2 regions of the Rahnella sp. BCC 1045 genome follow, and region 1 is predicted to be linked to the other one. Evidence: predicted binding sites of a transcription regulator. Region 1 holds the regulator's gene; the other holds the start of a gene.
What was found. The regulator PurR, encoded in region 1, represses purine synthesis genes. The targets are predictions, from matches to a motif close to CANGCAAACGTTTGCNTG.
Positions count from the first base shown of each region.

Region 2: a site for PurR is predicted at 1,703-1,720, ahead of cvpA (colicin V production protein). Genes of this name have one in related genera too.

Region 1 covers NZ_JAFMOZ010000135.1:90,248-94,451, reverse strand. Annotated here, with positions in the region: gene J1782_RS17835 (C40 family peptidase) at 146-1,048, shown strand; gene J1782_RS26565 (YnhF family membrane protein) at 1,213-1,302, opposite strand; gene purR (HTH-type transcriptional repressor PurR) at 1,636-2,661, shown strand; gene punR (DNA-binding transcriptional activator PunR) at 2,698-3,603, opposite strand; gene punC (purine nucleoside transporter PunC) at 3,740-4,204, shown strand, end outside.
Region 2 covers NZ_JAFMOZ010000141.1:26,232-30,435, forward strand. Annotated here, with positions in the region: gene purF (amidophosphoribosyltransferase) at 1-1,112, opposite strand, end outside; gene cvpA (colicin V production protein) at 1,143-1,634, opposite strand; gene dedD (cell division protein DedD) at 1,906-2,712, opposite strand; gene folC (bifunctional tetrahydrofolate synthase/dihydrofolate synthase) at 2,702-3,988, opposite strand; gene accD (acetyl-CoA carboxylase, carboxyltransferase subunit beta) at 4,160-4,204, opposite strand, start outside.

The DNA of each region.
Region 1 (4,204 bases):
CGGTTATTTCGACATAAAAAAAGCTATTAACTTTTTCTCACAATATGATCTAGAATCGAGGCAATTCGTGCTTTTTTGTCTCGTTCTTTTAGGCAATACTCTGACATCCCTGATGTTTAACCCTACCACTCATGGTAACGAAGCTATGCGCTTACTGTTCACGCTTTTTGTGCTGCTCTTTACCCAGCTGTTTCTGAATATGGCTCATGCGTCGCCACAGACTCGTGTCGCGGCCGACCAGCGAAAGAGTCATGTTAACCAGGTCACGCCGGAAGAACGCCGAAAGCGAAAAACGGCAGCCGCGAAAACCAGCAAGAAAACCAAAGTCGCGCCGGTTTCAGAACCTAAAACTCAGGAAAAAAATTCGAAGAAGAAAGTCAAAAGCACCGAACTGGTTAAGCGAAAGACGTCTTCTGAAAAAACAGTAAAAACGACGCGGGCCGAGAGTAAAAAAGAAAAAACACTCAAGACAACCCGGGCCGAGGCGAAAGCAGGGAAGGAAACGAAAAACCGCTCTCTCGCTAAAAACAGCAGTGAAAAGGCCAGTAAAAAAGAAGCGTATGGCCGCCACCGCAAAGGCAAAAAGTTACGTGAAGAAGACAGTAAACCGATAACGCTCAGCGCAACACACAAGAAACGTTATCAGCACGCACAACAAACCGCGATGACCAAGCTGATGCACCAGGTCGGCAAACCTTACCGCTGGGGCGGAACGTCACCGAATACAGGTTTCGATTGCAGCGGACTGGTTTACTACGCATACAAAGATTTGATCCGTATTAAAATGCCCCGCACAGCGAATGAAATGTACCACTTGCGCGATGCGGCCCCGGTCAAACGGGGTGAATTAGAATCCGGCGATCTGGTTTTCTTCCGGATTAATAACCGCGGCGCCGCAGACCATGTCGGTGTTTACGTAGGAAACGGGAAGTTTATCCAGTCACCGCGCACCGGCGAAGACATTAAGATCACCTCACTGGGTGACGATTACTGGCAAGATCATTATGTAGGCGCACGACGGGTAATGACCCCTAAGACGATCCGATAATAAACAATTCGTTAAGTCTGAAGTTTCGCTAATCAGCCATTGAATAGCATTTAACGAAGAGTTTCTGCAGGGAAGAGTATCGGCGGAATGGGTGACTGCGTAAAATTGAAAAGGGCGATTCCTGTTATAGGTAATCGCCCTTTTTATTGCGGCTTTCGCGCAAATCAGTTCATCACTGCGGTGAAACTGAAAGCAATAATCACGAGCAAAGCGCAGACCGTAGTGATCAAAGAAAATTTCAGGTTGCTGTCCATTAAACCCCCTTACGGATCAAATTGTGGCGTTCGTATAGCCACACTGAATGTGTGCCAACGCATTTTCTCATAATTCGCATTGAAAATCTTGTGCTGAATGACACCAGGTTCATGACAATTTTACTTCCACTTTCCTGCATTATAAGTGAAAATTGTCGGTTACCACGCCTGTGTGCCGGTCGATTTCACCCGAGAGCATTTCACGCCTCACTCTGAAGAATCCACCCAACGATTTCACTGCCCTTTTCGAAGTCAGCAGTTAAATCCACGCAAGCAAACGATTAACATAATGCTAACGTGCTGAAACACGTGAGCACAGGAGTCATTTTTTACATGGCAACGATTAAAGATGTCGCAAAGCGCGCTGGCGTTTCCACCACAACCGTGTCGCACGTCATCAATAAAACCCGTTTCGTCGCCGAAGAAACCCGAGCCGCGGTTCTCCTTGCAATCAAAGAGTTGCACTATTCTCCCAGCGCTGTGGCACGTAGCCTGAAGGTCAATAACACCAAAACAATCGGTCTGCTGGCAACGTCCAGTGAAGCGCCCTACTTCGCCGAAGTGATTGAGGCCGTGGAGAACAGCTGTTTCTCAAAAGGCTATACGCTGATTTTGTGTAACTCACACAATAATCTGGAGAAGCAACAGGCCTACCTGCAAATGCTGGCGCAAAAACGCGTCGACGGTTTACTTGTGATGTGCGCGGAGTATCCGGACGAATTGCTGAATATGCTTGAAGAATACCGCTCTATCCCGATGGTTGTGATGGACTGGGGCGAAGCGCGTAAGAATTTCACCGACAGCATTATCGATAACGCGTTTGAAGGCGGCTATATGGCCGGACGTTATCTGATTGAACGCGGTCATCGCGATATCGGCGTGATCCCTGGGCAACTGGCGCGAAACACCGGCGGCGGCCGTTTCCAGGGCTTTGTGAAAGCACTGACGGAAGCCAATATTCCTCTTCGTGAAGAATGGGTCGTTCAGGGCGACTTTGAGCCGGAATCGGGCTATCAGGCCATGCACAAAATTCTGATGCAGAAAAACCGCCCGACGGCTGTATTCTGTGGCGGTGACGTGATGGCGATGGGGGCAATCTGTGCCGCCGATGAACTGGGCCTGCGCGTACCGCAGGATATTTCCGTGATTGGCTATGATAACGTGCGTAACGCGCGCTATTTCTCACCGGCACTGACGACAGTTCATCAGCCAAAAGAACGTCTGGGCGAAATGGCCTTTACCATGCTGCTGGACAGAATTATCAGCAAACGCGAAGAGTCGCAGACCATTGAAGTGCATCCCAAACTGGTTGAGCGCCGTTCCGTGGCCGACGGCCCGTACCGCGATTACCGCCGTTAACTTTCAATAAACGCCTGTGCCACAGGCGTTTTTTTGTCAGTCGCGCAACCATTCCCGGTTCATCGTTTCCGTGTCTCCCATGTATTCCAGCAGCCACGCCAGCGAAGGCGACGGATTGCTCTGATCCCACGTCAGGCAGCACGGGCTGTCCGGAAAGGTATTTTCCAGCGACAGTACCTGTAATTTTTGCTGTTCAATCAAGGGTGTCACGCGGTGAACCGGCATCATGCCAACACATAAACCTTCGTTCAGACATTCCAATGCACACGTCCAGTCGGGAACCACCAGCCGCCGCTGGTTATCCAGCGTCCAGGTATCGCGTTTCGGCAATGTACGCGATGTATCTTCCAGGCAAAGCGCCGGATAAGGCCGTAACTGATCGTCACTCAGTATTCCCTGCGTCTGGGCCAGCGGATGTTGCGCGCTGACCACACAATGCCAGTCCATAAAACCCATATCGCGGAAATTGAACCGTCCACCGACGGGGATCGCCCGCGTCGCGCCGATGGCGACATCCGCCCGCCCGTCGACCAGCGCGTCCCAGACACCGTTAAAGACTTCCGAATGAATGATGAGTTCGGTATCAGGGAAATGGCGATAGAAATCCAGCACCAGCCGCCGTGTCCGCGCAGGTTTAACGATACGGTCAACGGCAACCCGTAATTCTCCGCGCCAGCCATTGGCGACCTGCTGACACTGGCGGCGGGTCGCTATCATTTTTTTTGTCAGAACCCGCGCTTCGTCGACAAAAACTTTACCGGCAGGAGTCAGAATAACGTCGCGATGTCTGCGTTCAAACAACGGAACGGCCAGCCATTGTTCAAGCTGGCGAACGGTGTAGCTGATGGCAGAAGGAACCCGGTGCAAGTCCTGCGCGGCAGCGCTAAAACTGCCTGTTCGGGCGACGGCATCGACCACTTCAAGAGCATATTCTGACCACATCGTTTAGCCTTCAATATTTTTGATAGCAGATTGCAAATATTAGCGTTTCACAAGCCTGTTATCAAAGCGTTAAACTCCGCATCCGATACGATTTCCGCGTCAAATCATCTGCAATAAATAAATTAAAGAGACAATAATGAAACCCTCACTTGGATTTATGCTCTATCTTGCCGGGCTGAGCATGCTTGGCTTTTTAGCGACCGATATGTACCTTCCGGCCTTCAGCGCGATGCAAAGCAGCCTGATGACCAGCCCGGGCATGATCAGCGCCAGCCTGAGTATTTTCCTTGGCGGCTTTGCCATCGGTCAGCTGTTGTGGGGGCCATTGTCCGACAAGATTGGCCGCAAGCCGGTATTGCTGATTGGCTTAGCGCTCTTTGTCGTCGGTTGTCTGGGCGTGCTATGGGTTGAGAATGTCCGCGCCCTGCTGGCGCTGCGTTTCCTGCAAGCTGTCGGCGTCTGTGCCGCCGCCGTCACCTGGCAGGCGCTGGTGGTAGATCGCTTTTCTGCCGATGTTGCTAAAAAAACCTTTGCCAGCATCATGCCACTGGTTGCGCTTTCCCCTGCTCTGGCACCTTTGCTGGGCGCCTGGGTTCTCAAC
Region 2 (4,204 bases), on a different contig from region 1:
ACGATGGAGTCATCGACCAGCAGCACGTTTTTATCACGGAACTCAGCGCGGTTAGCGTTCAGTTTACGACGTACAGATTTACGGCGTTCCTGCTGGCCCGGCATGATAAAGGTACGGCCTACATAGCGGTTTTTCACAAAACCCTGACGGTACGGTTTATCCAGAATACGCGCGATTTCCAGCGCGATATCGCAGGAGGTTTCCGGGATCGGAATGACCACATCGATATCCAGATCTTCCCATTCACGGGCAATTTTTGCGCCCAGCTTTTCACCCATACGGACACGGGCGCTGTAGACGGAAATTTTGTCGATGAAGGAGTCCGGACGCGCGAAATACACATACTCGAACAGGCACGGGTTGTACTGAGGATTCTCAGCACACATGCGGGTAAACAGCTGGCCTTTCTCGGTGATGTACACCGCTTCGCCCGGCGCGACGTCACGCAGGAACTCGAAGCCCAGCGTATCAAGCGCTACGCTTTCAGATGCGACCATATACTCGTTGCGGCCATCTTCCAGCGTACGTTTACCGATAACCAGCGGACGGATACCGTGCGGGTCGCGGAACGCCAGCATACCATGGCCGATGATCATCGCCACGCAGGCATAAGCACCACGAATTTTCAGGTTCACGGCAGCCACAGCGGCGAAAATGTTGTCGGCTTCCAGCGGGTAATGCTGGAAACGGTCCAGTTCACTCGCCAGGATATTGAGCAGGATTTCAGAATCGGAAGTCGTGTTCACATGACGGCGCTGGCCTTCGAACAGGTTGCTTCTTAATTCGTGAGCATTGGTCAGGTTACCGTTGTGGGCGAGTGTGATGCCGAACGGAGAGTTGACGTAGAAAGGTTGAGCTTCTGAGGCACTGGAACTGCCAGCCGTTGGATAGCGAACATGGCCGATACCCATGTTGCCTTGTAAGCGTTGCATATGGCGGGCTTCAAAAACATCTTTCACCAGGCCATTGGCTTTCCGTAAACGGAAATTGTTATTGGCATCGATGGTGGTGATGCCAGCAGCATCCTGCCCACGGTGTTGTAGCACCGTTAACGCGTCATAAATCGACTGGTTTACCGGCATGAAACCGGCGATACCGACAATACCGCACATGTTGTCTTTTCCTCTTCAGCGCTGCCAGAACTAAATATGTTTTGGCAAGAAACTCGACGTGCTCTGCAGGTAGTCAAAGAACCACCTGATGATATAACTGAACTGTGGGATCAACTGGGATTGTTTCCAGTCGTCACTTTGCGAAAAACTGGTGAAGGTATCCAGGAAGAACAGCATCGCGGAGACGATAAGTACGCCGCGCAGTGCGCCGAAGCACACACCTAACACCCTGTCAGTGCCGGACAACCCGGTTTTTTCAACCAGTGAACTGATCACATAGTTGACAATTGCACCTACGATCAACGTCGCGATGAACAAGATGGCAATTGCGATCCCGTTTCGAACTAACTCATCTTCGAAACGCGTGAAGTAGATGGCGAGATACGGGTAATAATGACTGGCAACAAAGAAGGCGCAAGCCCAGGTAACCAGTGATAAAGCCTCGCGAACAAAGCCACGGATTAAACTGACTAAAGCAGAAAATCCGATAACCGCAATGATGACGTAATCAATCCAGACCATTAACAATTCCAGTGTCTAATCCAGTCGCGTCTACCCCGGCATCCAAATCGCTGCGAATTCTAACAGAAAAAGAAAACGTTTGCGTAGCGGAAATCAGCCGGTCAGACAAATTAATAATAGCGATTAAAAAAACCTCAACCGCAGCATAAACCTATAAAATCCCAACCCGGCGATCTTATAGAAAAAGGGCACAAATCGCTTGTGCCCTCCCTGGTATTTTTTGTGTTTTTAGTGCCTTCCGGCTTCCCCGCTCTCACGGGGAACCGCAAGATTAGTGCGCCGAATAAGCGCGCACCTGTCCGCCTAACCCGCTGAGCTGTTGCAGCTGAGGGAGTGAAGCTTCCAGTTTTTGTTTTGACGCATCCGGGCCCACATAAAGCCGCGTGATTTGTCCCTGCACCGGCGTCGCCGGAACAGAATAAGCACGGAACCCGGAAAGCCGCAGAGTCGCAACAATCTCGGTCGCTTTCGCCGCATTTTTCAATGCGCCGAGCTGCACAACATAAGACTGACCCGCCGGCGCTTTTTCTTCCGGCGCAGGCTTAGGCTGTTCCACGGCTTTCGGTTGTTCAACCGGTTTCGGCTGTTCAGCGACGACCTTCGGTTGCTCGACCGGCTTCGGCTGTTCGACCGGTTTTGGTTTCACCACCGGTTTGGCTTCCGCCAGCGGTTTAGGTTCAATCGTTTTTGGCTTCTGCTGAACAGGTTTTGCTGGCGCCGTTTGCACCGGTTTCCTCTGCTCAGGCAGCGTCGTGACCGGCGGTGCTTCGACCGTCGTATTCCCCGGCGCTACGTTGCCATGATTTGCGGCATTGGTATTGGTTGCCGCACTGTCGATGTCCTGCGCACCGTTCATAGCCTGATTTGCGCCTTCCGGCGGCTGAGCGGGCAATGACTGCGTGACAGGCGGTACAGAATCCTGTTCCTCAACATCACCCGGTTTTGGCACCAATGGAATAGACGCAAATTCGTCTTCATAATGCTTTTTCTTGCCGTCGAGTAAACCGGGCAAAATGATAACGCCCAGCGCCACCAGAATGACCGTCCCGACCAGACGATTTTGAAACTTACTTGCCACTGGTTTTCCCCGTGTCGATAGCATCCATTACGTGAGCTACGGTGTGGAACGAACCGCAGACAATCACAATATCCTGAGGAGCCGCCTCCTGCATAGCCTGTCTCCAGGCAGACTCCACATCATCAAACCGGCGCGCCTGATGCAGGTGCGAGGCCAGTTCTTCAACGCTGGCGCCACGTGGCCCTTCCAGCGGTGCGCAATACCATTCATCCACCTGAGGCGAAAGACAAGCCAGCGTACCGGCAATATCTTTGTCTTTCAACATTCCCACCACCGCACGCACTTTCCCGCCATGGCGCGGCTGTTCAGCCAGGCGTCCGGCCAGATAAGCCGCGGCGTGCGGGTTGTGCGCGACGTCAAGGATCAGGCGTGGCGATTCACTGACCGTCTGGAAACGCCCCGGCAGCGCAGCACGCTGTAAGCCGCTGCGTAACGCCTCTTCAGGAATATCCAGCGCCGAATAATGCAACGCGGCCAGTGCAGTCGCGGCATTCGGCAGCGGAACATTCGGCAGCGGCAATCCGTCCAGTATGGTGACTTCTTCGCCATCCTGCAAAGCCGCCCAGCGCCAGTTTCCGGCGTTTGCCGCGAAATTCCAGCTCTCACCCCGGCGGTATAAATCTGCATGTTTCTCTTTTGCCACATTGGCAATAGATAGCGGCATATCCGGCTCACCGACTACGGCTGGTTTGCCTGAACGGAAAATACCGGCTTTCTCGCGGCCAATGCTCTCGCGATCTGAGCCCAGCCAGTCAGTATGATCCAGCGCGATGCTGGTGACGACCGATACGTCCGCATCAACGATATTGGTCGCATCCAGACGCCCGCCCAGCCCGACTTCGAGGATAACAATATCCAGCTTCGCCTGTTTGAACAGCTGTAACGCCGACAGCGTGCCGTACTCGAAATAGGTCAGGGAAATATCGCCCCGCCCGGCTTCCAGCAGCGCAAAAGAGGCGCAGTGCGCAGACTCAGGCAACTCTGCGCCCTGAATACGGACGCGCTCGGTATAGCGGACAAGGTGCGGGGAACTGTAAACGCCCACACGGTAACCCGCGGCCATCAGAATGGCTTCCAGCGTCGCACAGGTAGTGCCTTTGCCGTTGGTTCCTGCGACGGTAAAGACGCGCGGCGCAGGTGTCAGCAAATCAAGTTTTGTCGCCACCGCTTTGACCCGGTCAAGGCCAAGCTCGATAGCCTGAGAATGGAGGTTTTCAAGATAATAAAGCCACGTGGCCAAAGGCGACGTGGCTTGAGGGATAAGTTGATTTTGCATGAGTCCCGTTCAACCTGAGTTAGGTTCACTTCGACACTACATCACCAGACTGTGATAGCAGGCAATGCCCTCTTTGTCAGAACTGACGAAGAGTAAAAGCACAGCCAGGAGGTGCCGGGCGGCATAAAACAGGTTACCGCCCGAAAACTGACCGGCTTTTACCTCGTCCGATCAGGCATCCTGATGATGGTCAGCGGCAGAACCGTTGACAGGAAC